DNA from 2 places in the Psychrobacillus sp. AK 1817 genome. Region 1 is predicted to be linked to the other one. Evidence: a T-box and tRNA genes for the amino acid it is inferred to sense, from the RefSeq annotation. Region 1 holds a T-box; the other holds one or more tRNA genes.
What was found. A T-box is a leader RNA that pairs with one kind of tRNA and senses whether it is charged. The one in region 1 lies ahead of ileS (isoleucine--tRNA ligase), so its partner is inferred to be a tRNA-Ile.
Positions count from the first base shown of each region.

Region 2: it encodes a tRNA-Ile, which carries the amino acid that the T-box ahead of ileS (isoleucine--tRNA ligase) is inferred to sense. The anticodon was not compared.

Region 1 is NZ_CP031739.1:1,126,585-1,141,332, reverse strand. Features, by position in the region: gene D0S48_RS05935 (sigma-E processing peptidase SpoIIGA) at 1-805, shown strand, start outside; gene sigE (RNA polymerase sporulation sigma factor SigE) at 805-1,512, shown strand; gene sigG (RNA polymerase sporulation sigma factor SigG) at 1,602-2,384, shown strand; gene D0S48_RS05920 (YlmC/YmxH family sporulation protein) at 2,473-2,712, shown strand; gene D0S48_RS05915 (YggS family pyridoxal phosphate-dependent enzyme) at 2,787-3,476, shown strand; gene D0S48_RS05910 (cell division protein SepF) at 3,473-3,955, shown strand; gene D0S48_RS05905 (YggT family protein) at 3,973-4,233, shown strand; gene D0S48_RS05900 (YlmH family RNA-binding protein) at 4,410-5,198, shown strand; gene D0S48_RS05895 (DivIVA domain-containing protein) at 5,293-5,802, shown strand; T-box leader at 5,855-6,073, shown strand; gene ileS (isoleucine--tRNA ligase) at 6,142-8,904, shown strand; gene lspA (signal peptidase II) at 9,214-9,690, shown strand; gene D0S48_RS05880 (RluA family pseudouridine synthase) at 9,690-10,616, shown strand; gene pyrR (bifunctional pyr operon transcriptional regulator/uracil phosphoribosyltransferase PyrR) at 10,815-11,354, shown strand; gene D0S48_RS05870 (uracil-xanthine permease family protein) at 11,378-12,697, shown strand; gene D0S48_RS05865 (aspartate carbamoyltransferase catalytic subunit) at 12,846-13,724, shown strand; gene D0S48_RS05860 (dihydroorotase) at 13,726-14,748, shown strand, end outside.
Region 2 is NZ_CP031739.1:3,784,675-3,799,422, forward strand. Features, by position in the region: gene pruA (L-glutamate gamma-semialdehyde dehydrogenase) at 1-1,013, shown strand, start outside; gene D0S48_RS18915 (ornithine--oxo-acid transaminase) at 1,090-2,283, shown strand; gene D0S48_RS18920 (Glu/Leu/Phe/Val family dehydrogenase) at 2,367-3,611, shown strand; gene D0S48_RS18925 (iron-containing alcohol dehydrogenase) at 3,687-4,850, shown strand; gene D0S48_RS18930 (cation diffusion facilitator family transporter) at 5,003-5,998, opposite strand; gene D0S48_RS18935 (MgtC/SapB family protein) at 6,015-6,737, opposite strand; rRNA gene D0S48_RS18940 (16S ribosomal RNA) at 7,347-8,900, shown strand; rRNA gene D0S48_RS18945 (23S ribosomal RNA) at 9,136-12,062, shown strand; rRNA gene rrf (5S ribosomal RNA) at 12,185-12,300, shown strand; tRNA gene D0S48_RS18955 (tRNA-Val) at 12,339-12,414, shown strand; tRNA gene D0S48_RS18960 (tRNA-Thr) at 12,428-12,503, shown strand; tRNA gene D0S48_RS18965 (tRNA-Lys) at 12,510-12,582, shown strand; tRNA gene D0S48_RS18970 (tRNA-Leu) at 12,606-12,690, shown strand; tRNA gene D0S48_RS18975 (tRNA-Gly) at 12,708-12,782, shown strand; tRNA gene D0S48_RS18980 (tRNA-Leu) at 12,798-12,886, shown strand; tRNA gene D0S48_RS18985 (tRNA-Arg) at 12,903-12,979, shown strand; tRNA gene D0S48_RS18990 (tRNA-Pro) at 12,986-13,062, shown strand; tRNA gene D0S48_RS18995 (tRNA-Ala) at 13,079-13,154, shown strand; tRNA gene D0S48_RS19000 (tRNA-Met) at 13,174-13,247, shown strand; tRNA gene D0S48_RS19005 (tRNA-Ile) at 13,254-13,330, shown strand; tRNA gene D0S48_RS19010 (tRNA-Ser) at 13,343-13,435, shown strand; tRNA gene D0S48_RS19015 (tRNA-Met) at 13,547-13,623, shown strand; tRNA gene D0S48_RS19020 (tRNA-Asp) at 13,627-13,702, shown strand; tRNA gene D0S48_RS19025 (tRNA-Phe) at 13,846-13,921, shown strand; tRNA gene D0S48_RS19030 (tRNA-Gly) at 13,931-14,004, shown strand; tRNA gene D0S48_RS19035 (tRNA-Ile) at 14,011-14,087, shown strand; tRNA gene D0S48_RS19040 (tRNA-Asn) at 14,092-14,166, shown strand; tRNA gene D0S48_RS19045 (tRNA-Ser) at 14,174-14,264, shown strand; tRNA gene D0S48_RS19050 (tRNA-Glu) at 14,272-14,343, shown strand.

The sequences.
Region 1 (14,748 bases):
CAACTACACCGTTTTAGCGTTTGCAAACAGAATTGGCTGGATTGAAAACCAAAAAAGATACCTGCTTCTGTCGGCCTTTGTTGCGGGAGTGATAACAGTTGTTTTTTCAAATCATTTCAGTACGCTATTTTTAACTTTCTTTCTCATGATAGGAATAGCATTCTGGAAAAAAAGGACACAAATCGTCAAGGCTATTACATTAACTTTACTCGCAAGTATTTTTGCAGGTGGATTACTTACAGCCATTGCCCCTATGTACAGTAACGCTAGCAATTCATTCATGATTCTTAACTATGCAGTTATTGCTACAGGTGGTTTATACCTTCTTACTAAACATGTATTGCACCTTCATATCTCACAAACGGAAAGAGAACTTATTTATCCTTCAAGCATCAGGCTATTCGATCAAACTAAAGAACTCATATTATTTATCGATTCGGGAAACGTATGCACGGAGCCTCTTTCTAATGATCCAGTACATTTTATAGCGGCAGAAGCTCTCAAACCAATCCTTCCAGATATTCTTTATGAAGTGATTAATAGCTGGGATAGTACGCATTACAAAGGTTTGGATATGCTTCCAAAAGAATATGCCAGCAAAGTACGTTTAATACCGATTGCTACAGTGCAGAAAGAGAAGTCGTGGGTTATAGGTATTAAATATGAAGAATGGATTGTTAACGATCAACCATTACCAAAAGGTTATATTGTTTTAACTAGAGGCAAGGACAAATTTCCTCATGAAGCAGATGGGATATTGCATAGTTCCACTTACTATCATCTTAAAAAAAGGAGTGTTAAATAATGATATTAAATTTGCTACGTCGATTTTACTTTTGGATTCTCTCGTTTAAAAGAAAGGGAGTCCATTATATTGGTGGAAGTGAGTCGCTGCCAAAACCATTGACGAGAGATGAGGAACGTGAAATGTTGTTAGCCTTTATGGATGGAGATGAGCATGCTAGAGACGTATTAATCGAAAGAAATTTACGATTAGTTGTATATATTGCAAGAAGGTTTGATCAAACAAACACTAACATAGAAGATTTGATAAGCATTGGTTCAATTGGTCTTATAAAAGCAGTTGAAACATTTAATTTAGATAAAGGAATTAAACTGGCTACCTATGCTTCTAGATGTATAGAAAACGAAATTCTCATGCATTTAAGAAAAACAAATCGTATGAAATCAGAGGTTTCCTTTGATGAACCATTGAATTCTGATTCGGATGGAAATGAATTATTACTATCTGATATTTTAGGTACAAGCGAGGATTTAATCATCGAGGATGTAGAAAAAAAATTAGAGAGACAGCATGTTTTTGAAGCAATTAACTTATTGGGAAATCGAGAGAAATATATTATGCAATGCAGATTCGGACTCAATGGACAAGAGGAAATGACACAAAAAGAGGTTGCGGATCATCTCGGAATTTCACAGTCATATATATCACGTTTAGAGAAAAAAATCATATTAGATTTAAAAGAAGTGTTGAACGAGCCAATCGCCTAATGGGTGAAATTGGATAGCCGAGCTCGGAATAATCTTTTAACCTCAGGACAAACTGACTAAGAACTATTAAAAAGTCCGGAGGAAGAACTATGACGAGAACAAAAGTAGAATTATGCGGCATTGACACATCAAAGCTTCCTTTACTATCCCATGAAGAAATGAAAGCATTATTTATACGTTTACAGGGTGGAGAAGAATCAGTTAAAGATGAATTAGTTATGGGTAATTTAAGACTAGTTTTAAGTCTAGTTCAACGATTCGCATATAGAGGAGAACAGGCGGACGATTTGTTTCAAGTCGGCTGTATAGGATTAATTAAGTCCATTGAAAATTTTGATTTAAAACATAATGTTCGGTTTTCTACGTATGCGGTGCCTATGATTATAGGGGAGATAAAAAGGCATCTACGTGACCATCATTCTGTACGTGTTTCTCGTTCTTTAAGAGACATCGCTTACAAGGCGATGAAAGCGAAAGAACAATATATTAATGAACATCTGGAAGAACCGACATTAGAAGATTTATCAAAAATATTAGAAATTCCTGTTGAAGATATATTACTTTCTTTAGACGCTATTCAAGACCCTGTTTCCCTACAAGAACCTATTTTTAGTGATGGGGGAGACGCTATCTATATGATGGACCAATTATGCGATAATGATGTATCGGAAGATCAGTGGGTAACATATTTCACCGTAAAGGAAAGCTTTCAGAATTTAGATTCTAGACAACGAAAAATTCTAACGAAGAGAATTTATTTTGGTGCTACCCAAACAGAAATAGCTACAGACTTGGGATTATCCCAGGCTCAAATATCACGTTTAGAAAAAAGTGCGTTATCGACTATTCAAAGCCAGTTAAATCCAAAGTAACTTAAAAAACAAATTGACGCTTTTTCTTCATTCGAAAAAGCGTTTTTTTCTATTTTCATGAATATACTAAGAAAAAGGGAGGGAACTGATGAAATTTTCAGATGCACAGCAAAAAGAAGTCATCGAGGCAAACTCCGGCCAATTGCTAGGGTTTATAGTAGACGCTGAAATAGACAAAGAAACAGGTTTTATAACTTCTTTTATAGTGGAAACTAATGGGGCATACCCCACATTTTTTAATAAAAAAAGAGAAACTAAAAAAATTGACATACAAAATATAGCAATAATTGGAAAAGATGTAATAATCGTTTCAAAAAACCGAGAATAGGTACTGTTCTTTATTGATAAAAGGCCATTTCATTGATACAATGAACAAAACAAAAGATGAAGAGTTGGTTTTATATGTCAAATGTGAAAAGTAATTTAATCAGTATCCAAAAGAATATAGAAAAATCTTGCGTACGAGCTAATCGAAATATAAAGGATGTAACTCTGATCGCAGTTACAAAAGAAGTTTCTGTAGAGCGGACAGAGGAAGTTATACAAAATGAAATTTTACATCTTGGAGAGAATCGACCAGAAGGATTAATGAAAAAAATTGAAGCTATTTCAGCTGATGTTAAATGGCACTACATAGGCTCTTTACAAACTAGAAAAGTAAAATCGGTTATTAATGAGATAGATTACTTGCACTCTTTAGACCGGAAAAGCTTAGCTGACGAAATTGAAAAAAGAGCAAGCACAGTGAAAGATTGCTTTGTTCAGGTAAATGTTTCGAAGGAAGAGTCTAAGCATGGCCTTTCTTTAGAAGAAGCCGAGTTATTTATTGATGAACTTAAAGACTATTCTCGAATACGTGTTGTTGGTCTTATGACTATGGCACCTAATACGGATGATGATTCGCTTATAAGACAGGTTTTTCGTGATTTAAAAGAGCTACAAACGAAAATAGCTGCAAAACAACAGCCTCATGCTCCTTGTACAGAATTATCTATGGGTATGTCTGGAGATTATGAAATTGCTATTGAAGAAGGAGCAACATTTGTAAGAATAGGAACTGCATTAGTCGGTAAAGACAAGGAGGATGAATGAGTATGAAAAATTGGGTAAAAAACTTTTTCTATTTAGAAGAGGATGAAGATACATCTGTTCCACAACAACAGCAAAGACCACAGCAGCAGCCTGTAGAACCTCAACAAATAAAACAACAGCCTGTTAAGTCTTACGCTAAGGAACGAAAATTCAATACTGCTCCTAAGGAAACTGCTGCAACCAATCTTGTAAGTATACAAAATATGCAAAAATCCTCTAAGGTAATCTTAATCGAGCCAAGAGTATATGCGGAGGCGCAAGATATTTCTGAGCATTTAAAGAATAAAAAAGCCGTTATAGTTAATTTGCAACGAATCGATAAGGAACAAGGAATCCGAATAATCGACTTTTTAAGTGGAACAGTATATGCTTTAGGTGGAGACATTCAACGAATAGGAACAGATATTTTCCTATGTGCTCCTGATTCCGTAGAAGTTGCAGGTTCGATTTCAGATTATTACTATAACGATCTAGATTAATAGAGGAGTTACTTACAATGGATTTAATATTAGTTTTGTTAGCTCAATTAGTACAGATATACTCATTTGCATTGATTATTTATATCTTTATGTCGTGGGTACCCAATGTGCGTGAATCTGCAATAGGGCAGTTTTTAGGGAAAATATGTGAGCCCTATTTAGAGCCATTTCGCAAAATCATTCCACCAATCGGTATGATTGATATTTCTCCGATTGTAGCTATTTTTGTTTTAAATATAGCTATGAGAGGAATTTTATCTTTAGGTCAATTCATTTAACCTCACATTAGTGAGGTTTTTTTGTAGGAGCAAGTGGCTCTTATCGATAAAACCAATGCCAAGCGCGCTTAAAGCGTAAACAAAGACTTTGATCCATGTCTTATTTTTTGGAAAAGTATCCCTGCAAGGATGCTAGCGTGTTTTCTTACTATAAATTTCAGCGAGGTCTCAGCAGTATGGAACATCTATTACAGCATTTTAGAAAAGAAGAGCAACCATTTATTGAACAAACCACTAATATGATGCGAGAGATTGAAGATCGTTATGCTCCAAGGCTAACTGATTTTCTAGATCCTAGGCAGCAGTTTATTTTAAATTCTGTGCGCGGACAATATGATTCTATTGAGTCAAGTGCAGCAGGAGCATTAGAAGATGCTGAAAGAAAAAGAGTACTTCTATATCCGTCATATTTTGAACCAACAGAAGAAGATTATAATATGACTGTAGTTGAAGTAAAATATCCTCAAAAGTTTGTTACCTTAAAGCATAAAGACGTGCTTGGCTCGATGATGTCCCTAGGAATTGACCGGAGTAAATTTGGAGACATTCGAGTGGAGGAAGGCTCGATTCAATTTGTTGTTGCTACAGAGGTTTTAGATTATGTGAGGGCGAATTTTGTTGGGATTGGGAAAGTGAAGGTTCATATCGAAGTAGTAGATGACTCTTCCAATTATTTCAGACAACACGAGGAATGGGTATCAGAAAATCACACGGTGAGTTCTTTAAGGCTAGATACTGTTATTTCATCTATTTTCAATATATCTAGACAAAAATCTGCTTCTCTTATTCAAAGTGGTAAAGTAAAGGTCAATTGGACTGAAAAAGACCAACCGTCTATGGAATTACAAGAGCTAGATATGATTTCTATTCGTGGATTTGGTCGCATAAAATTATTGATGATAGAGGGAAGAACCAAAAAAGACAAAATAAGACTTCAAATTGGTAGAATAGAGCCAAAAAAATAATTTTCTTAAATTTAATTTGAAATTTAGATGTATTCAACCAGTCTGAAATGTATAATAGAGGGAAGAACATTAGTATGTAAAGGAGATGGATAGGATGCCACTAACACCACTTGATATACATAACAAGGAGTTCAGTAAGGGATTTAGAGGTTACAATGAAGATGAAGTAAATGAATTTCTTGATCAGATTATGAAGGACTTAGAAATACTTATCAAAGAAAAAAAAGAGTTAGAGCTCAAATTAAAGTCCTCCAGTGAAAAGGTTGGTCATTTCACGTCTATAGAAGAAACCTTACATAAGTCCATTGTAGTTGCGCAAGAGGCTGCTGAGGAAGTTAGACGCAACTCACAAAAAGAAGCAAAGCTCATAGTAAAAGAAGCAGAGAAAAATGCAGATCGTATTGTCAACGAAGCTCTTTCCAAAGCTCGAAAAATAGCCTTAGAAATTGAAGAGTTGAAGAAACAGTCTAAAGTTTTCCGAAATCGATTTAAAATGCTTGTAGAGGCACAACTAGATCTTATTAATACTGATGACTGGAATCATTTGATGGAGTATGATGTAGATACAACAGCTGTAGATCGTATTTCTGCTACAGAGGAATAAGAGATTTCTTGACTGATGGTCGTACATTTCCTATAATAATTTCATATCATATATATATGCATTGAAAAAGACGTCTAAAAATGATTTCTGTAAAGCGACTTGAGGATGGTGTGAGCTCAAGCAATGAAACGTTTTAGTGGATCACTTTGGAGCAAGGATACTGAATTTTTAAGTGTCTTCGGATTATGTCCCGTTACGACATACTAAGCGGCGGTTACTTTTAGTGATCGCAAGTAGGGTGGTACCGCGAGCATAACTTCTCGTCCCTTTTGGGATGAGGGGTTTTTTTATTTTCCAAGAATTATACCAGCACCTGCGAAAAACAAAGGAGGAAGAAAAATGGAGTACAAAGACACACTATTAATGCCAAAAACAGATTTTCCTATGCGTGGAAATCTACCAGTGAAAGAGTTAGATATCCAAGCAAAATGGGAAGAACAGGATATTTATAAAAAAGTTTTAGAAAGAACGGAAGGGCGTCCATTCTTTGTTCTACATGATGGCCCACCGTATGCCAATGGTGATATTCATATTGGGCATGCTTTAAACAAAGTTCTTAAAGACATGATTGTTCGTCACAAATCGATGACAGGCTTCCATGCTCCTTATGTTCCAGGTTGGGATACACATGGACTACCAATTGAACAAGCTCTAACTAACAAAGGTGTTAAACGTAAGGAATTATCACTGGCTGAATTTAGAAAGCTATGTGAGGATTATGCATACCAACAAATTGACAACCAACGATCACAGTTTAAACGTTTAGGCGTTCGTGGAGATTGGGATAATCCTTATGTAACATTAAAGCCTGAATTCGAATCGCGACAAATTGAAGTATTTGGTGCTATGGCTAAGAAAGGTTACATCTACAAAGGATTAAAGCCTGTTTATTGGTCACCTTCAAGTGAATCTGCCCTTGCAGAAGCTGAGATTGAATACCAAGACAAAAAATCTCCTTCTATTTATGTTAGCTTTGCTGTAAGAGATGGCAAGGCTGTTTTAGAAGAAGGGACAAAGTTCATTATTTGGACTACTACTCCTTGGACCATTCCTGCAAACTTAGCAATTTCATTACATCCACGAGTAGAATACGCAGTAGTACTAACAAAAGGGAACAAATATGTAATTGCAAAAGACTTAGCAGAATCTGTAGCAGCTGAGCTAGGATGGGAAGAATACTCTATTGAACGAACAATTCTTGGTCAAGAATTGGATCGTCTAGTTGCTAAGCACCCATTATATGACCGTGACTCTTTAATAATCCTTGGAGAGCATGTTACAACTGAATCAGGTACTGGCTGTGTTCATACAGCACCTGGCCACGGGGAAGACGACTTCTACGTAGGAAAAGCTTACGGTCTAGATGTGCTTTGTCCTGTTGACGAGCGTGGGGTACTGACAGCTGAGGCACCAGGCTTCGAAGGGCTATTCTATGATACAGCAAACAAAGCAATTACTGAGGAATTAGAGAAAGTAGGAGCATTAGAGAAGCTTACATTCTTTACTCACTCATATCCACATGACTGGCGTACAAAAAAACCTGTTATCTATCGTGCAACTCCTCAATGGTTTGCATCAATTGAGGCTTTCAGAGATGAATTATTGCAGTCTATCCGCAATACTAAATTTACACCAGCATGGGGAGAAACTCGTCTGTATAATATGATTCGTGATCGTGGAGATTGGTGTATCTCTCGTCAGCGTGTATGGGGTGTGCCAATTCCAGTATTTTATGCAGAGGACGGCGAACCAATTTTAACAGAAGAGACTATCTCTCATGTATCAAATCTATTCCGTGAGTATGGTTCAAATATTTGGTTTGAAAGAGAAGCAAAAGAGTTACTTCCAGAAGGGTTCACACATCCACATAGTCCAAATGGAATTTTCACAAAAGAAACAGATATTATGGACGTTTGGTTTGACTCTGGTTCTTCCTACCATGGTGTCTTAGAGGAACGTGATGATTTAGTATTCCCAGCAGATTTATATCTAGAAGGATCTGACCAATATCGCGGATGGTTTAACTCTTCTCTAATTACGAGTACTGCAATGTATGGTCATGCTCCATACAAAGGGTTATTAAGCCACGGCTTCATTTTAGACGGTAATGGTCGAAAAATGAGTAAATCATTAGGGAATGTTGTAGTCCCTGCTAAAGTAATGAATCAATTAGGTGCTGATATTCTACGTTTATGGGTTGCATCTGTAGATTATACAGCGGATGTTCGTGTATCTGATGCAATCATCAAACAAGTTACAGAAGTCTATCGTAAAATCCGTAATACGCTTCGTTTCTTACACGGGAATATTAGCGACTTTAATCCAACAAGTGATCGTGTGGCATTTGAGAACTTACGTGAAGTAGACCAATATATGTATATGAAATTACAAGAGGTTATCAAGACGGTAAGAGCTGCTTATGACCGTTATGATTTTGCTACAGTTTATCACACTGTTAATAACTTTGTTTCTGGTGAATTGAGCTCATTCTATCTTGATATCGCTAAAGACGTTGTTTATATTTACGGAACAGATGACAAAGATCGTCGTGCAATGCAAACTGTAATGTATGATACACTTCTTGCTTTATTAAAATTATTGACACCAATACTTCCACATACAGCAGATGAGCTTTGGGCTTATTTGGAGTTTGAGAAGGAAGAAAGTGTTCAATTAACAGATATGCCAGAAGCTCTTGACTATCCTGCATTTGAAGCACTTGCTCCAAAATGGGAAAAAATCATGGGATTACGTGATGATGTATTAAAAGCATTAGAGGAAGCTCGTAATGCGAAAACAATTGGTAAATCATTAGAAGCAAAAGTAACGTTGTATGTTAGTGATGAATATAAAGCGTTGTTCGACACAGACGCAATTGATTTCGCGCAACTGTTTATCGTATCTAAGTTTGTTTTAGGTGGTTCTCAATCTGAAGCACCAGCAAACAGTTTAGTGCTTGAAAATTCATCCGTTGTAGTTGAAAAAGCAGACGGAGAAAAATGTGAGCGTTGCTGGACTATTGCTGAAACAGTAGGAGAAAGTGAAGCTCACCCGACACTTTGCTCTCGCTGTGCAGAAGTAGTAGAAAAACATTACGTATAATATATACAAAGTGGCCCTATGCTAAATAGGGCCACTTTTTTAAAAAAATTAAGACAGAGCATTTGATTAGAAAGATAGATCACATGAATATGAATTACACTAAAAGTTTGAATAATAGATAAAAGAATTAATTTTTTCTTTTGTAAATCATAGATGCTCTTTTACGTAGGATAGGTTTCTATGGTAAACTATTGTAGATTGTTTAATATTATTCAGCAAAAATCTTTTTAAATAATTAGTGGGTGGATATAATATTCACTGCAACTAAGAGAGGTCTTTAAGGCTTATTTGATTATCGGGGGAATTAATGTGTGGAAATTTTATGGACTAGCAGCATTTGTCATTGCATTAGATCAATGGACAAAATGGCTTGTTGTTAAAAATATGACGCTTGGTGAACAAATTATGATTTGGGACCCATACTTTGCACTGCTTTCACATCGTAATCGTGGTGCTGCATGGGGTATGCTACAAGGACAAATAGGTTTTTTTGCAGTTATCACTGTAGTTGTGATTGTTGCGATTATTTATTACTTTCATAAGGAAGCAAAAGGGAAACCTCTTTTTCAAGTAGGATTAATGCTTTTATTAGGAGGAGCAATTGGTAACTTTATAGATCGACTTTGGAAAGGTGAAGTAGTCGATTTTGTAGATGTACTCATTCCGGTTGTTAACTATGATTTTCCGATTTTTAATATTGCAGATGCTGCCCTAACATTAGGAGTTGTGGTTGTAATTATTTTTATACTACGAGAAGAACGAGCTGAAAAGAAAAAGGTGAAATAATGGAAGAATTAACGTTTATTATTGAAAAGGACCAGGAAAAAGAGAGAATTGATAAAGCAATTGCCTCTTTTGAAACAGATTGGTCTCGTACACAAATTCAAAATTTTATAAAAGATGGTAGTGTTTTAGTCAACAATGAGCCCGCAAAAACGAGCTACAAGGTAAAAGAGGGCGATGTAATTGTAGTAACTCCACCAGAAGCGGTTGAGCTAGATATAGTTGCAGAAAACTTGAATCTTGAAATCGTTTATGAAGACGAGGATGTAGTGGTAGTGTACAAGCCACGAGGTATGGTTGTTCATCCTGCTCCTGGCCATCTAAGTGGTACGCTCGTTAATGGTCTAATGCATCAAATTAAGGACCTTTCAGGTATCAATGGAGTTTTACGCCCAGGAATCGTCCATCGTATTGATAAAGATACAACTGGCCTTCTAATGGTTGCTAAAAACGATGTTGCCCATGTTTCGTTAGTTGATCAGCTAGTAAAGAAAACAGTTACTCGTAAATACACTGCACTTGTTCATGGACATATCGCGCATGATAAAGGAACAATTGATGCGCCGATTGCTCGTGATAAAAAAGAGCGTCAAAACATGGCGGTTGTGGATAACGGTAAGCATGCTGTAACACATTTCCGTGTTTTAGAACGTTTTAACAAATTCACTTTAGTGGAATGTCAGTTGGAAACTGGAAGAACGCATCAAATTCGTGTTCATATGAAGTATATCGGTTATCCATTAGCAGGAGATCCTAAATATGGACCGAAGAAGACTATAGATTTTAATGGTCAAGTTCTACATGCAGGAGTTCTCGGTTTCATACAGCCAAGAACAGGGGAGTATTTAGAATTTTCTTATCCGCTACCAGAGGACTTTACAGATTTGTTGCAAGACTTGCGAAAACAATCATTGCCAAAAGAAGAATAGTCCGTTATACTAATTACAATAAATTGAATAGCTTCACCTTTAATAACAGTCCAGAGAGGCTGAGAAGGTACATGTGAAAGTGACTCACTATTATTCTGCGGATTAATAGGTTCACTATATCTTATCGCGCACATACAACCTCTTGAGCTTCTCTAGCTTAAGAGGTTTTTTATATTATGGATAGGAGGATGTAATCGTATGGAAGAAAAGGCAAGCATATTGGATGAGCAAGCTATCAACAGGGCACTCACTAGAATTGCCCATGAAATTATTGAACGTAACAAAGGAATTGAAGAGTGTATATTAGTAGGGATAAAAACTAGAGGTACATTTTTAGCGCAAAGACTTGCAGAAAGAATCGTAAAAATTGAAGGTAAACCAATCAAAACGGGTGAGTTAGATATTACATTGTATAGAGATGATTTATCTTTAAAAAATGCTTCTAACGAGCCACTCGTACAACAAGTTGATATTACACATGATGTTACAAACAAAAAGGTTATTTTAGTAGATGATGTTCTGTTTACTGGGAGAACGGTTCGAGCAGCGATGGACGCAGTAATGGATTTAGGAAGGCCATCCCAAATACAACTTGCCGTGTTGATAGATAGAGGTCACAGAGAGCTACCAATCCGAGCAGATTATGTAGGTAAAAACATTCCTACCTCTAGTAGTGAAAAAATAGTGGTTAAAGTTACAGAGACGGACGAAGTAGATGCTGTAACAATATTTGAATAATCCTAGAAAGGTGGGGACCTTAAATGTCGAAAGCGATATTAGATGTAAATGATAAACCTACAAGCGGACAACTGATCACTCTAAGTTTTCAGCATATGTTTGCGATGTTTGGCTCAACAATATTAGTACCACAGCTTGTAGGGTTAAGTCCCGCAATCGCGTTACTGACTAGTGGTATAGCAACAATCATTTTCTTAATGATAACCCGATTTCAAGTGCCGGCTTATTTAGGTTCCTCATTTGCTTTCATAGCACCAATTTTATTGGCAGTAAATGGACTTGGCGAATCGGGTAAAGCTATTAATCCAGGTAATGCAATGATTGGAGCAGTATTTGTAGGTTTAGTATATGGTATTGTGTCACTGATCATTTGGAAAAGTGGATACAAGTGGATTATGAAGTTATTGCCACCAATCGTTGTTGGTCCGGTAATTATGGTTATTGGTCTGGGATTAGCAGGAGTTGCTGTGGACATGGCGATGAATATCACAAATGTAGAGACAGGTTTAAAAGAGTATAGTTTCTTACATTTTTCTGCTGCACTTGTAACATTGTTTACAGCAATCATTTGTACTATCTTTTTTAAAAACATTATTAGTACCATGCCAATTTTGATTGGCTTAGTAGTTGGATATCTCTATTCTATCCTAATTGGAATTGTAGATTTTACTCCTGTTAAAGAGGCAAGCTTCCTAGCGTTACCCGATTTCTTAGTACCAGGAGTTCATTATGATTTTGAAGTTACTTCTAAAATCTTGCTCATTATGGTTCCTATAGTCATTGTTACTATCTCTGAACATATTGGGCATCAATTAGTATTAGGGAAGGTTGTAAATCGAGACTATATTAAAGAGCCTGGTTTACATCGCTCACTTCTTGGAGATGGGTTAGGAACATTCGTAAGTGCTTTAATCGGTGGTCCACCAAAGACTACTTATGGCGAAAATATTGGTGTGTTAGCCATTACACGAGTTTATAGTGTGTACGTAATAATGGGAGCAGCAGTTGTTGCAATCTTGCTATCCTTCTTTGGTAAAGGAATGGCGCTTATCACAACAATACCTACCGCAGTTCTCGGAGGGGTATCTATCCTGCTGTTTGGGATTATTGCTTCTAGTGGGTTGCGCATGCTAGTAGAAGCAAATATTGATTTTGGAAACAGTCGCAACCTAGTTATTGCATCTGTTATCTTAGTAATCGGTATTGGTGGAGCTAAATTTATCGTAACGGAAGCATTAAGTATAGAAGGAATGGCACTAGCTGCCATCGTTGGAGTAGTTTTAAACTGGATTCTTCCTGGAAGAAAAGAAGCTGAATCATCTGGAAATGACACAATAGAATAATGACCTTTTAATAAGTTGAACAGAGAGTCAGCGAAGGGTTCGGACCAAAAAAGAGATTTTTACTTATAGAATCTCTACTTTGGTTATGCTTAACGGACCTTCTCGAATTTTTCGAGGAGGTTTTTTTATAAAAGAAAGGCGGATATTCATGAAAAATTTAGTATCAATGAAAGATTTGTCAGTTGAACAAATACTAGCTATTTTAAAACAAGCACAAGCGTTTCGTGAAGGCGCCGTCTCAACTTTAAAAAACAAATATACAATGGCTAACTTATTCTTCGAACCGAGTACAAGAACGAAAATGAGCTTTGAAATGGCTGAAAGAAAGCTACAGCTGGAGGTGTTACCTTTTGATGCGGGTTTTTCTAGTACATTAAAGGGTGAGACACTATATGACACAGTAAAAGTACTAGAATCTATAGGCTTGGATGCATTAGTTATAAGACATGAACAAAATAACTATTTCAATGAACTGGTAGGGAAAGTGAGACCTGCAATCATCAATGGAGGGGACGGCACTGGAAACCATCCCACTCAAAGCCTTTTAGATATCTTTACTATTTGGCAAGAATTTGGGGGATTGAAGGATAAAATAGTCACAATAGTAGGGGACATAGCGCATAGTAGAGTGGCAAGATCGAATGCAGATGCTTTAACTAGGCTAGGAGCTAAAATTCATTTTGTGTGTCCACGTGAATGGCAAGCAGAATTTGAAACTACTAATAGTTTTGATGATGTAATTGAAGTAAGTGATGTTTTAATGATGCTACGAGTGCAACATGAAAGGCACGATGGTTCGATATCATTTTCAAAGGAAGAATACCATCAATCCTATGGTCTGACTTTGGAGCGAGAAAGCAGGATGAAAGAAGGAGCAATTATTATGCACCCTGCTCCGTTTAATCGTGATGTGGAAATTGCAAACGAATTAGTAGAATGTGAGCGTTCTAGAATTTTTAAGCAAATGGAAAATGGTGTTTATATCCGAATGGCTGTTATTGAGATGATCTTGAAAGGGAGAGAATAACATGACAAAAATAATTCAAAACGTTCAACTAGTAAACCAATCAGGTGAATTAGAAACTACTTCTGTTGTAGTTAAAGAAGGGATAATAACAGAAATCCACCCTACTCCAACTTTAGCAGAGGCACAAGTAATCGATGGTAAAGGAATGTTACTCTCATCAGGTTTTATTGACGTACATGTGCATCTACGTGAGCCAGGTGGTGAACAAAAAGAAACGATTGAAACTGGTACAAAAGCTGCTGCAAAGGGTGGATATACAACTATCTGTGCAATGCCTAATACTCGTCCAGTCCCAGATACAGCTGAAAACTTCTCACATGTACTAAACTTAGTAGAAAAAAATGCACTTGTAAGAGTGCTTCCATATGCTTCAATTACAATACGCCAAGCTGGTAAAGAACGCACAGATATTGCTTCACTTAAAGAGCTTGGGGCATTTGCTTTAACCGATGACGGCGTGGGAGTACAGACGGCGGGGACAATGCTAGAAGCAATGCAAGAAGCAGCAAAGTACCATATTCCTGTAGTAGCACACTGTGAGGATAATTCACTTTTATATGGTGGAGTAATGCATAAAGGGAAACGAAATGAAGAGCTTGGATTAAAAGGAATCCACTCTGTTTCAGAATCAGTACATATTGCGAGAGATATATTACTAGCTGAAGCTGCAGGTGCACATTATCACGTATGCCATGTTAGTACTAAGGAATCTGTTCGAGTGATACGAGACGCAAAGAAGGCAGGCATCCATGTAACGGCAGAAGTAAGTCCTCACCATTTAATACTTTGTGAGGAAGATATTCCATCCAATGATGCAACTTGGAAGATGAATCCCCCCTTAAGAGGAAGGGACGATATGATGGCATTGCGTGAGGGACTATTAGATGGAACATTAGATTTTATTGCGACAGATCATGCACCTCACACAGAGGAGGAAAAAGCACTAGGATTTGAAAAGGCTCCATTTGGAATCGTTGGATTAGAAACGGCTTTTCCATTGTTGTATACACATTTTGTGAAAACT
Region 2 (14,748 bases), 1.4 Mb from region 1:
CTCCTTGGAACTTCCCATTTGCTATCATGGCTGGTACTACTGTAGCAGCTATGGTTGCTGGTAATACAGTATTATTAAAACCAGCTTCTACTACTCCTGTTGTTGCTTATAAGTTTGTAGAAGTTCTAGAAGAAGCTGGAATGCCAGCGGGCGTTGTTAACTTCATCCCTGGTTCAGGTGCTGAAATTGGTGATTTCTTAGTTGAACACCCACGTACTCGTTTAATCAGCTTTACAGGATCTCGTGACGTTGGTTTAGGAATTGTAGAAAAATCAGCTAAATTAGCTGAAAAGCAAATCTGGATTAAACGTACAATTCTTGAAATGGGCGGTAAAGACACAATCGTTGTAGATAAAGATGCTGATTTAGAATTAGCTGCTCAATCAATCGTACGATCAGCATTTGGTTTTAGCGGACAAAAATGCTCGGCTGGTTCACGTGCTGTAATCCTTGAAGATGTATATGACCAAGTAGTGGATCGTGTAAAAGAGTTAACGAATGAGTTAACTGTAGGTATTCCAGACGAAGATGAGCATTTTGTAGGTCCAGTAATCGATGCTTCTGCATTCAAAAAAATCATGAGCTATATCCCAGTTGGTAAAGAAGAAGGTCGCTTAATCACTGGTGGAGAAGGTGACGATTCAAAAGGTTACTTCATTCAACCTACTGTATTTGCAGATCTATCTCCAACTTCTCGCATTATGCAAGAAGAAATTTTTGGACCAATCCTTGGTATTTCTAAAGCAAAAGATTTTGATGAAGCGATTGAAATTGCTAACAACACGGAATATGGTTTAACGGGTGCCGTTATTACTAATAACCGCATGAACTTAGAAAAAGCGCGTGAAGACTTCCACGTAGGTAACTTATACTTCAACCGTGGATGTACTGGAGCTATCGTTGGATACCAACCATTTGGTGGATTCAACATGTCTGGAACTGACTCTAAAGCTGGTGGACCAGACTACATTCAACTTCATATGCAAGCTAAAACAACTTCTGAAATGCTTTAATATTTTTTAAACAAATCTTATGAAATGGCCAAACAACTGGTTTGTCTGGCCATTTCATTTAATAGGGGGAAAATGAATGTCAGTATCTAGTAAAGTAATTGAACAAACAGAAAAATACGGTGCACACAATTACAATCCACTACCAATCGTTGTGTCTGAAGCTGAAGGTGTTTGGGTAAAGGATCCAGAGGGTAATAAATACATGGATATGCTATCTGCATACTCAGCTGTAAACCAAGGACATCGTCATCCTAAAATTATTCAAGCGTTAAAAGACCAAGCAGATCGTGTTACTTTAACTTCTCGTGCGTTCCATAACGACCAGTTAGGTCCATGGTATGAAAAAGTAAGTCAATTAACGAAAAAAGAAATGGTTTTACCGATGAATACAGGAGCTGAAGCTGTAGAAACAGCATTTAAGGCTGCTCGCAGATGGGCGTATGATGTAAAAGGTGTTGCTGATGATCAAGCAGAAATCATTGCTTGTAACGGTAACTTCCACGGCAGAACTATGGGAGCGGTTTCTTTATCGTCAGACCCAGAATACAAACGTGGATTCGGACCAATGCTTCCAGGGATTAAACTAATTCCTTACGGGGATATTGAAGCACTTAAGCAAGCAATTACTCCAAACACAGCTGCATTCTTAATCGAACCTATCCAAGGCGAAGCTGGAATCATTATTCCTCCAGAAGGATTTATGAAGGCTGCACGTGAATTATGTCGAGAAAATAATGTATTATTTATCGCAGATGAAATTCAAGCTGGATTATGCCGCACAGGTAAAATGTTTGCATGTGAATGGGAAGATATCGATCCGGATATGTACATCTTAGGTAAAGCACTAGGCGGAGGAGTATTCCCTATCTCATGTATAGTAGCTAACCGTGATGTTCTAGAAGTATTTAATCCAGGTTCACATGGCTCTACTTTCGGTGGTAACCCTATGGCTTGTGCTGTTTCTCTTGCTGCACTTGATGTATTGATTGACGAGAAGCTTGCTGATCGTTCATTAGAATTAGGAAATTATTTTATGGATGCTTTAAGAGATATTAATCATCCTTCTATTAAAGAAGTACGTGGTCGTGGTTTGTTTATCGGTATGGAATTGACTGAAGCAGCAAGACCTTATTGTGAAGAACTAAAAGAACTAGGATTATTATGTAAAGAAACTCACGATACAGTTATCCGTTTCGCACCACCTTTAATCATTACAAAAGAGGAACTTGACTGGTCAATTGAGAAAATTAAAAAAGTATTTACAATTTAACTAATTGTTTCCCAATTTGTAAATGAATTGTGTTACAATAATCTCCGATGAAATCATTATGAATTAAAGAGGCGAAATAATAAATGGCTGAAAATCTAAACCTGTTCACATCAACGCAGGCTGTCATTAAAGAGGCTTTGCAAAAATTAGGCTACGACGATGCAATGTATGACTTGTTAAAAGAACCACTTCGTATGTTAGAGGTAAGAATTCCAGTAAGAATGGATGACAATACTGTTAAAGTATTTACTGGTTACCGTTCACAACATAACGATGCAGTCGGACCAACAAAAGGTGGAGTTCGTTTTCACCCAGGCGTAACTCCTGAAGAAATGAAAGCACTTTCTATGTGGATGACATTAAAAGCTGGAATTGTTGACCTTCCGTATGGCGGAGGTAAAGGTGGGGTTGCTTGTGACCCACGTGAGATGTCTATGGGAGAAATCGAACGCCTAAGTCGTGGATATGTTCGTGCAATTAGTCAAATTGTCGGGCCAACAAAAGATATCCCTGCTCCAGACGTTTTCACAAATGCGCAAATTATGGCATGGATGATGGATGAATATAGTCGTATGGACCAATTCAACTCACCAGGATTTATCACGGGTAAACCTTTAGTTCTTGGTGGATCTCAAGGTCGTGACCGTGCAACTGCACAAGGTGTTACTATTATTATTAATGAAGCAGCGAAGAAACGCGGCATTGATATGATGGGTGCTAGAGTGGTTATCCAAGGTTTCGGAAACGCAGGAAGCTTCCTTGCTAAGTTCTTGAGCGATCAAGGTGCAAAAGTAATTGGTATTTCTGATGCTTACGGTGCTTTACATGACCCTAATGGCTTAGATATAGATTATTTATTAGATCGCCGTGATAGCTTTGGAACTGTAACGACTTTGTTTGAAAATACTATTTCTAATGAAGAATTATTAGAATTAGATTGTGATATTTTAGTACCTGCTGCTATCGAAAACCAAATTACTTCTGATAATGCTCACAACATCAAAGCTAATATAGTAGTAGAAGCAGCAAATGGTCCAACTACTACAGAAGCTACTAGAATTCTATATGAAAGAGGAATCCTATTAGTCCCTGACGTATTAGCTAGTGCTGGTGGGGTAACTGTATCTTACTTTGAGTGGGTACAAAATAACCAAGGCTACTACTGGACAGAAGAAGAAGTTAACGACAAGTTAGTGAAGAAAATGGTAGATGCATTTGAGAATATTTATGAAGTAGCTACTACTCGTAATATCGATATGCGTTTAGCTGCATATATGGTTGGTGTACGCAGAACTGCTGAAGCTTCACGCTTCCGTGGATGGGTATAACCGATAAGTTGAACCGCTTGTATTTTACAAGCGGTTTTTTATATGATGAAAAGGTAAAGAAAGGGGATTAAACATATGAATGCATTTTCTTTTTATAATCCGGTCAAACTGATTTTTGGTAAAGGTCAACTAGCAAAGCTTCCAACTGAGCTTTCTGTATTCGGTAAAAAGGTATTGGTAGTATACGGCGGCGGAAGCATTAAAAAAAATGGTTTATACGACGAAGTAATGAATTATTTGAATGAGGCTGGTATGGAAATCTTTGAACTGTCAGGAGTAGAGCCAAATCCAAGACTATCTACTGCAAAACGAGGAGCAGATCTTTGTAAGGCAGAAGGAATTGAAGTAGTACTTGCAGTCGGAGGTGGGTCTGTAATAGACTGCACGAAGCTTATTGTTGCTGCTGCTAAGTATGATGGGGATCCATGGGACTTAGTTACACGTAAAGCCTTCCCTAAAGAAGCACTACCTTTTGGTACTGTTTTAACTTTAGCCGCAACTGGCTCGGAAATGAACTCAGGTTCGGTAATTACAAATGAAGAAACGTTAGAAAAATACGGCTGGGGGAGCCCGCTTGTTTTTCCTAAATTCTCTATATTAGACCCAGTGAACACTTTCACAGTTCCTCTAGACCAAACGGTTTATGGGATTGTTGATATGATGTCTCATATGTTTGAGCAATATTATCATAACGCGACTAACACACCTCTTCAAGATGAAATGATTGAAGGCGCTCTACGTACAGTTATAGATGCTGCTCCTAAACTAATTACCGACCTAGATAACTATGAATTAAGAGAAACTATCTTATTTGCGGGAACTCTAGGCTTAAATGGTTTTCTACAAATGGGTTATAACGGTGATTGGGCGAGCCATAACATTGAACATGCTGTCTCAGCTGTGTATGACATTCCCCATGCAGGCGGATTGGCAATCATTTTCCCGAGATGGATGAGACATAATCTTAAAGTAAATCCAGAGCGTTTTGCTAAGCTTGCTACTAAAGTCTTCCATGTGGATCCTTCAGGTAAGACGCCGGAGGAAATTGGTTTAGAGGGTATTGAAAGATTATCTTCTTTTTGGGCTTCGTTAGGGGCACCTGTGAACCTCTCTGATTATAAAATTGATGACTCACAAATCGACTTAATGGTAGAAAAAGCAATGGCACGTGGCGAGTATGGCAATTTTAATAAGTTAAATGCAGAAGATACAAAAGCTATATTAACAGCTTGTCTGTAAAACTGCGGTTGAGTTTTTATCTTTTTTCATCAATAAAAAAGTGAATTTTAAAGGCAAGAATGCTGTTAACCCAACATTCTTGCCTTTATTATGTTCAGACTATACAACGCCATTCAACCTCTTAATTAAAAGAGTAATTCTTAATGGAGGATTTATTTTTTGTCATTTGTTTTTAAAACTGTTTTTGTATCTTTATGATGATTCCACGTTTTAACTCCGTCGTCCTCGTCAAAGGAGATAGTCACATCGGATACTCCTTGCTGGCTTAGTATTAAATCCTTTAAAACATCATGAATATCATCTACTGTTGCAAAGGATAGCGAAGCGTCTATTTCAGCTACTAGAGTAACATGAAGAAACTCTCCTTCTTTTATTACCTCTAGCTCTTGAATATCTTTTACTTCCGTTACATCAGAAACAAGATGTGCAATATGAACGAGCATTTGTTCATCGGTTTCCCCAAGAGCGCCTCGTGCATTATCTAAGAATACTTTACCTACTACGTAAAACATCATTAGTCCGATAAGGATAGAAGCAATACCTTCTGCTTGTAAAAATCCTGTGAAATGAGAGATTAGAACTGCTACAAAAGCTAAAATACCACCTGAGGTAGCAACTAAATCCTCCATAAATACAAGTTTTGTAGCTGGTTTTGCTCTTTTTAAATGTGCAAAGCTCGTAGTAAGCGGAGCTAAAACAGATCCTTTTATGCCAACTTCATGCAAGATTTCTTTTCCTGCTTTGTATAAAACCGCAAATTCAAGGATTATCGCAATCCCAAGAACGGTTAAACTAATTGCAAGCCCTCCAGATGCTACAGGATGTTGGATATGATGCCATCCTTCTTTGATCGTTTCATATGAGAGGATTCCTACAAGTATTACTGCACCTAAACAAACAAGATTGACCAATCGTCCAAAGCCATTTGGAAACTTAGGAGTTGGCGCCTTTTTAGAAAGTGCTGATCCTATAAACACAAAAAACTGGTTAGCTGCATCCCCGATGGAATGCATCATTTCTGCAAACATAGCTACGTTTCCAGTTAGAAAAAATGCTCCGCCTTTTAATGCTGCTATTATTGTATTTACAATTGCTGCAATCAAGGATGGTTTGTTACCACCCTTTAATAAAGTAAAAAACTGTCCCATATAATTACTCCTTTTGTTAAATAGATTCTAATTCAAGAGTTTCGATAAATTCTAAATTTGCTATCGAATGATAAAATTCTACCGTATTCTTTTTAGTAAGTATAGACAAACGAATATGAAGCTCATGCTTGATTTCATCATTCTCTAATGGAATGTCTTTTATTCGAATGCTATCAATATAAAAGCCTTGGTCTTTTAAGTGATAATACATTTTAGAAATGTTTTCTTGCTCTGAAACAATTACCTTCAATGATAACTCTTTCGATCTTAATCGCTTTGGACCTATTTTAGATAAGAGGGGAGGGATTACTTCTATACCTATTAGTACAATCACAACAGATAAGGATGCCTCCAAATAAAATCCTGCTCCCACAGCAATCCCAATTCCCCCAGCTCCCCAAATCATGGCTGCTGTTGTTAGACCACTTATGCTATCATTTCCTTTACGAAGGATAACCCCGGCCCCTAAAAAACCGATTCCGCTAACAATTTGAGCTGCTAACCGTAAAGGATCCATGGTTATATTGACTCCGTCGTGTCCAGTATGAGCCTTATATGCCGATTCGATAGATATGTATGTGAGCAAGCAACTAAATGTAGCTATAACGATACTTGTTTTTAGACCAATGGGTTTTTTCTTCAGTTCTCTTTCAATCCCAATAACTAAACTTAGGATTGCCGCGAAACTTAATTTTATTAATATCTCGCCATATCCGTTTAAATAGGGAACCCAGTCCAAGGATGTTCCTCCTTTCTATTAAGTTAGTAAAGAATATGTGGAAATTTAAATCTTATACTTACATACCCATTTTTCTATTTAATATCACCCCTGTTCTGAATTAATGAAGAATATTATAGTAAGTAAGGCTAAAGCTATTAAAAACTATCCTTTATTAAATAATTTAATAAAAATCATATTAAAATATAAAAAAGGTATTGCTTTTTATTTCTCAACGTTGTATATTAATACTTGTCCTTCGGAACAAGCGACAAACTACTTGAAAGAAAATAAAAAAAGTGTTTGACAGCAAATCTGAAATGAGTTACACTAATAAAGTCGTCAAAAACAAAACGACGCGATGAACATTGAAAACTGAACATGCAAAACGTTAAGAAATACAGCGTTCAACAAACTTCGGTTTGATTGACGCAAAAACAATTTTGACATCATTTAATGATGATGCCAGCAAAACAAAATGAGCTTTTAAACTAGTTCTATTTTTTCTGGCTGACGAGACGTAGTGCAGTGCTAGGAAGCAAGTGAGCGAAGGAAGGAGCGTACTAACGTACGTGACTGACCGAGTAAGCGAAGCTGACAACGCAATGCGCTGTGTATCGCCAGCCAGCTATTATGGAGAGTTTGATCCTGGCTCAGGACGAACGCTGGCGGCGTGCCTAATACATGCAAGTCGAGCGAATGATGAAGAAGCTTGCTTCTTCTGATTTAGCGGCGGACGGGTGAGTAACACGTGGGCAACCTGCCTTGTAGATTGGGATAACTCCGGGAAACCGGGGCTAATACCGAATAATCCATTACCTCACATGAGGAAATGTTAAAAGACGGTCTTGGCTGTCACTACAGGATGGGCCCGCGGCGCATTAGCTAGTTGGTGAGGTAACGGCTCACCAAGGCGACGATGCGTAGCCGACCTGAGAGGGTGATCGGCCACACTGGGACTGAGACACGGCCCAGACTCCTACGGGAGGCAGCAGTAGGGAATCTTCCACAATGGACGAAAGTCTGATGGAGCAACGCCGCGTGAGTGAAGAAGGTTTTCGGATCGTAAAACTCTGTTGTGAGGGAAGAACAAGTACGAGAGTAACTGCTCGTACCTTGACGGTACCTCATTAGAAAGCCACGGCTAACTACGTGCCAGCAGCCGCGGTAATACGTAGGTGGCAAGCGTTGTCCGGAATTATTGGGCGTAAAGCGCGCGCAGGCGGTCCTTTAAGTCTGATGTGAAAGCCCACGGCTCAACCGTGGAGGGTCATTGGAAACTGGGGGACTTGAGTGCAGAAGAGGAAAGCGGAATTCCAAGTGTAGCGGTGAAATGCGTAGAGATTTGGAGGAACACCAGTGGCGAAGGCGGCTTTCTGGTCTGTAACTGACGCTGAGGCGCGAAAGCGTGGGGAGCAAACAGGATTAGATACCCTGGTAGTCCACGCCGTAAACGATGAGTGCTAAGTGTTAGGGGGTTTCCGCCCCTTAGTGCTGCAGCTAACGCATTAAGCACTCCGCCTGGGGAGTACGGTCGCAAGACTGAAACTCAAAGGAATTGACGGGGGCCCGCACAAGCGGTGGAGCATGTGGTTTAATTCGAAGCAACGCGAAGAACCTTACCAGGTCTTGACATCCCGCTGACCGACCTAGAGATAGGCTTTTCCCTTCGGGGACAGCGGTGACAGGTGGTGCATGGTTGTCGTCAGCTCGTGTCGTGAGATGTTGGGTTAAGTCCCGCAACGAGCGCAACCCTTGATCTTAGTTGCCAGCATTTAGTTGGGCACTCTAAGGTGACTGCCGGTGATAAACCGGAGGAAGGTGGGGATGACGTCAAATCATCATGCCCCTTATGACCTGGGCTACACACGTGCTACAATGGACGGTACAGAGGGTCGCAACCCCGCGAGGGTGAGCTAATCCCATAAAACCGTTCTCAGTTCGGATTGTAGGCTGCAACTCGCCTACATGAAGCCGGAATCGCTAGTAATCGTGGATCAGCATGCCACGGTGAATACGTTCCCGGGCCTTGTACACACCGCCCGTCACACCACGAGAGTTTGTAACACCCGAAGTCGGTGGGGTAACCCTTTTGGGAGCCAGCCGCCGAAGGTGGGACAGATGATTGGGGTGAAGTCGTAACAAGGTAGCCGTATCGGAAGGTGCGGCTGGATCACCTCCTTTCTAAGGATATATTCGGAATACAGATCTTTATCTGTATCTTAACGTTTTGCAGTTCAGTTTTGAGTGTTCATTTTTATGATGAGCATTTATACTTGCTCCTGCGATTACTCGTCGCAAAGGAACAAGCCCTTTGTTCTTTGAAAACTGGATAAAACGACATCAAAAAAGAAACAAACGCAAGATATTCAAATTGTGATCACTTACGTGATTGCAAGTGTAGTACTTTTAACTTTTAGGTTAAGTTAATAAGGGCGCACGGTGGATGCCTTGGCACTAGGAGTCGACGAAGGACGGCACTAACACCGATATGCTTCGGGGAGCTGTAAGTGAGCTTCGATCCGGAGATTTCCGAATGGGGAAACCCACTGCCCGTAATGGGGCAGTACATTTGCGTGAATACATAGCGCATCTGAGACACACCCAGGGAACTGAAACATCTAAGTACCTGGAGGAAGAGAAAGAAAATTCGATTCCCTGAGTAGCGGCGAGCGAAACGGGAAGAGCCCAAACCAAGAGGCTTGCCTCTTGGGGTTGTAGGACACTCTATACGGAGTTACAAAAGAATGAGTTAGATGAAGCGACCTGGAAAGGTCCGCAGGATAGGGTAAAAGCCCCGTAGTCCAAAATTCATTCCCTCCAGAGTGTATCCTGAGTACGGCGGAACACGTGAAATTCCGTCGGAATCCGGGAGGACCATCTCCCAAGGCTAAATACTACCTAGTGACCGATAGTGAACCAGTACCGTGAGGGAAAGGTGAAAAGCACCCCGGAAGGGGAGTGAAATAGACCCTGAAACCGTGTGCCTACAAATAGTCAAAGCCCGTTAACGGGTGATGGCGTGCCTTTTGTAGAATGAACCGGCGAGTTACGATTACATGCGAGGTTAAGTTGAGAAGACGGAGCCGCAGCGAAAGCGAGTCTGAATAGGGCGAATGAGTATGTGGTCGTAGACCCGAAACCAGGTGATCTACCCATGTCCAGGATGAAGGTAAGGTAACACTTACTGGAGGTCCGAACCCACGCACGTTGAAAAGTGCGGGGATGAGGTGTGGGTAGCGGAGAAATTCCAATCGAACCTGGAGATAGCTGGTTCTCTCCGAAATAGCTTTAGGGCTAGCCTCAAACGTTAGAATCTTGGAGGTAGAGCACTGTTTGGACTAGGGGCCCATCCCGGGTTACCGAATTCAGACAAACTCCGAATGCCAATGATTTATGTTTGGGAGTCAGACTGCGAGTGATAAGATCCGTAGTCAAGAGGGAAACAGCCCAGACCACCAGCTAAGGTCCCAAAGTATTTGTTAAGTGGAAAAGGATGTGGCGTTGCTTAGACAACCAGGATGTTGGCTTAGAAGCAGCCATCATTTAAAGAGTGCGTAATAGCTCACTGGTCGAGTGACGCTGCGCCGAAAATGTATCGGGGCTAAACAAATCACCGAAGCTGTGGATTGATACCTTTGGTATCAGTGGTAGGAGAGCGTTCTAAGGGCGTTGAAGTCAGACCGGAAGGACTGGTGGAGCGCTTAGAAGTGAGAATGCCGGTATGAGTAGCGAAAGATGGGTGAGAATCCCATCCACCGTATGACTAAGGTTTCCTGAGGAAGGCTCGTCCGCTCAGGGTTAGTCGGGACCTAAGTCGAGGCCGATAGGCGTAGACGATGGACAACAGGTTGATATTCCTGTACCACCACCCCACCGTTTGAGTGATGGGGGGACGCAGTAGGATAGGGTAAGCGTGCTGTTGGTTATGCACGTCCAAGCAGTGAGGTGTGAGTGTAGGCAAATCCGCACTCTGTAACATTGAGCTGTGATGGCGAGGACTTAGTCCGAAGTTCCTGATTTCACACTGCCAAGAAAAGCCTCTAACGAGGTGGGAGGTGCCCGTACCGCAAACCGACACAGGTAGTCGAGGAGAGAATCCTAAGGTGAGCGAGAGAACTCTCGTTAAGGAACTCGGCAAAATGACCCCGTAACTTCGGGAGAAGGGGTGCTCTTTTGGGTGTATAGCCTAGAAGAGCCGCAGTGAATAGGCCCAGGCGACTGTTTAGCAAAAACACAGGTCTCTGCAAAACCGTAAGGTGAAGTATAGGGGCTGACGCCTGCCCGGTGCTGGAAGGTTAAGAGGAGTGCTTAGCGCAAGCGAAGGTGCGAATTGAAGCCCCAGTAAACGGCGGCCGTAACTATAACGGTCCTAAGGTAGCGAAATTCCTTGTCGGGTAAGTTCCGACCCGCACGAAAGGCGTAACGATCTGGGCACTGTCTCAACGAGAGACTCGGTGAAATTATAGTACCTGTGAAGATGCAGGTTACCCGCGACAGGACGGAAAGACCCCGTGGAGCTTTACTGTAGCTTGATATTGAATTTTGGTGCAACTTGTACAGGATAGGTAGGAGCCTTAGAGCCCGGAGCGCCAGCTTCGGAGGAGGCGTCGGTGGGATACTACCCTGGTTGTATTGAAATTCTAACCCATACCCGTAACCCGGGTAGGAGACAGTGTCAGGCGGGCAGTTTGACTGGGGCGGTCGCCTCCTAAAGTGTAACGGAGGCGCCCAAAGGTTCCCTCAGAATGGTTGGAAATCATTCGAAGAGTGTAAAGGCAGAAGGGAGCTTGACTGCGAGACCTACAAGTCGAGCAGGGTCGAAAGACGGGCTTAGTGATCCGGTGGTTCCGCATGGAAGGGCCATCGCTCAACGGATAAAAGCTACCCCGGGATAACAGGCTTATCTCCCCCAAGAGTCCACATCGACGGGGAGGTTTGGCACCTCGATGTCGGCTCATCGCATCCTGGGGCTGTAGTCGGTCCCAAGGGTTGGGCTGTTCGCCCATTAAAGCGGTACGCGAGCTGGGTTCAGAACGTCGTGAGACAGTTCGGTCCCTATCCGTCGTGGGCGTAGGAAATTTGAGAGGAGCTGTCCTTAGTACGAGAGGACCGGGATGGACACACCGCTGGTGTACCAGTTGTTCTGCCAAGGGCATCGCTGGGTAGCTATGTGTGGACGGGATAAGTGCTGAAAGCATCTAAGCACGAAGCCCCCCTCAAGATGAGATTTCCCATTACGCAAGTAAGTAAGATCCCTCAAAGACGATGAGGTAGATAGGTTCGGGGTGGAAGCGTGGCGACACGTGCAGCTGACGAATACTAATCGATCGAGGACTTAACCAAATTGTTTGTTTCTAAGATGTCAGTTTATTCAGTTTTGAAAGAATAAATTTTTATTAAAAAAACACTTGTAATAATCTACATAGTTGATATAATAGAACTTGTCTTTCAAATAATTATTCAAGTCTAGTGATGATGGCGAAGAGGTCACACCCGTTCCCATACCGAACACGGAAGTTAAGCTCTTCAGCGCCAATGGTAGTTGGGGGTCTCCCCCTGCAAGAGTAGGACGTCGCTGGGCTTGCAATAAAAATACATAGAAATACATTTTAATACCCAGGAGGATTAGCTCAGCTGGGAGAGCATCTGCCTTACAAGCAGAGGGTCGGCGGTTCGAGCCCGTCATCCTCCACCATAACTTTACTCCTGCCGGAGTAGCTCAACTGGTAGAGCAACTGACTTGTAATCAGTAGGTTGAGGGTTCAAGTCCTTTCTCCGGCACCATTTTTTGAGCCATTAGCTCAGTTGGTAGAGCATCTGACTTTTAATCAGAGGGTCGTAGGTTCGAATCCTACATGGCTCATTCACTTTTTGTGATATAAATATGCGGGTGTGGCGGAACTGGCAGACGCACTAGACTTAGGATCTAGCGCCGCAAGGCGTGGGGGTTCGACTCCCTTCACCCGCACCATTTAATTTAATAACCGAGCGGAAGTAGTTCAGTGGTAGAACACCACCTTGCCAAGGTGGGGGTCGCGAGTTCGAACCTCGTCTTCCGCTCCAAAGATTCATCAAAGTGCCGGGGTGGCGGAACTGGCAGACGCACAGGACTTAAAATCCTGCGGTAGGTGACTACCGTACCGGTTCGATTCCGGTCCTCGGCACCACTTTTATGAAACATTAGCGCCCGTAGCTCAATTGGATAGAGCGTCTGACTACGGATCAGAAGGTTGTGGGTTCGACTCCTGCCGGGCGCGCCATATATACGGGAAGTAGCTCAGCTTGGTAGAGCACTTGGTTTGGGACCAAGGGGTCGCAGGTTCGAATCCTGTCTTCCCGACCAGTTAATTAATAAATTTGGGGCCTTAGCTCAGCTGGGAGAGCGCCTGCCTTGCACGCAGGAGGTCAGCGGTTCGATCCCGCTAGGCTCCACCAATTTAAATTTAAATTTCCTGGCGGCGTAGCTCAGCTGGCTAGAGCATTCGGTTCATACCCGAAAGGTCGTGGGTTCGACTCCCTCTGCCGCCATCTTAAGGACCTTTAGCTCAGTTGGTTAGAGCAGACGGCTCATAACCGTCCGGTCGCAGGTTCGAGTCCTGCAAGGTCCACCAACATAATATTTAGGAGGAATACCCAAGTCTGGCTGAAGGGATCGGTCTTGAAAACCGACAGGCGGGTCATACCGCGCGGGGGTTCGAATCCCTCTTCCTCCTCCATCTTATTGTTAGTGGAAAAATATTATACATAACGTCGACGCAAGCGAAGCGTGGAGGACGTAAAACTCACTAAATGCACAGTTGATTTAAATTTCAACACTTTCTTATTGTCGCGGGGTGGAGCAGTTCGGTAGCTCGTCGGGCTCATAACCCGAAGGTCACAGGTTCAAATCCTGTCCCCGCAACCAAATGGTCCCGTGGTGTAGCGGTTAACATGCCTGCCTGTCACGCAGGAGATCGCCGGTTCGATCCCGGTCGGGACCGCCATTTATTTTTCAACAACTTAGAGATTTAGGATAAGCAAGCAAATCTAGGAAGCAATCGAACGAACGAAGGAGCATACTAAAGTATGTGACTTAATGAGTGAGTGAAGCTGACAAAGAGAAGCGCAGCTTAGTGTAAATCGAAGAGGCTCAGTAGCTCAGTCGGTAGAGCAAAGGACTGAAAATCCTTGTGTCGGCGGTTCGATTCCGTCCTGAGCCACCATTTTATCAAGCGGGTGTAGTTTAGTGGTAAAACCTCAGCCTTCCAAGCTGATGATGAGAGTTCGATTCTCTTCACCCGCTCCAATTAATGGGCCTATAGCTCAGCTGGTTAGAGCGCACGCCTGATAAGCGTGAGGTCGATGGTTCGAGTCCATTTAGGCCCACCATTATTCCGAAGTAGCTCAGTGGTAGAGCAATCGGCTGTTAACCGATCGGTCGTAGGTTCGAGTCCTACCTTCGGAGCCATATATATGGGGAAGTACTCAAGTGGCTGAAGAGGCGCCCCTGCTAAGGGTGTAGGTCGGGCAACCGGCGCGAGGGTTCAAATCCCTCCTTCTCCGCCATATATAAGGCCCCTTGGTCAAGCGGTTAAGACACCGCCCTTTCACGGCGGTAACACGGGTTCGAATCCCGTAGGGGTCATAACTTTAAAAAAGACAATCACTTAGGTGGTTGTCTTTTTTGTTTTGAAAAGATAGAGTTGCGCATGTGCTTTTAGAGGATTAATTCTTCCGAGAGTACTTTACCGGTTTGTCCTTTGTACTGTCAATGCTACTTATTAATACGGAGTGAAAGGACCGATTTCATAAAACAATTCCATTTCTAAGTTTTACTTATTGGTATCAAATCATGAGTTATGTATTTATACACTTTCTTCTTTGTTCTTTTGTCCATCTATAATTCCCACTCCTCTATAACCTCATCACACTTTGTTCATTAATATTCACAAGAACATTTCTTAACAGGTTTCTACAAACTGAATTCTGCTTACATTATCCTGCTTCGCTAGGTAACTCTTTTCAAGCCTTAATCATCAAATAAATAGCT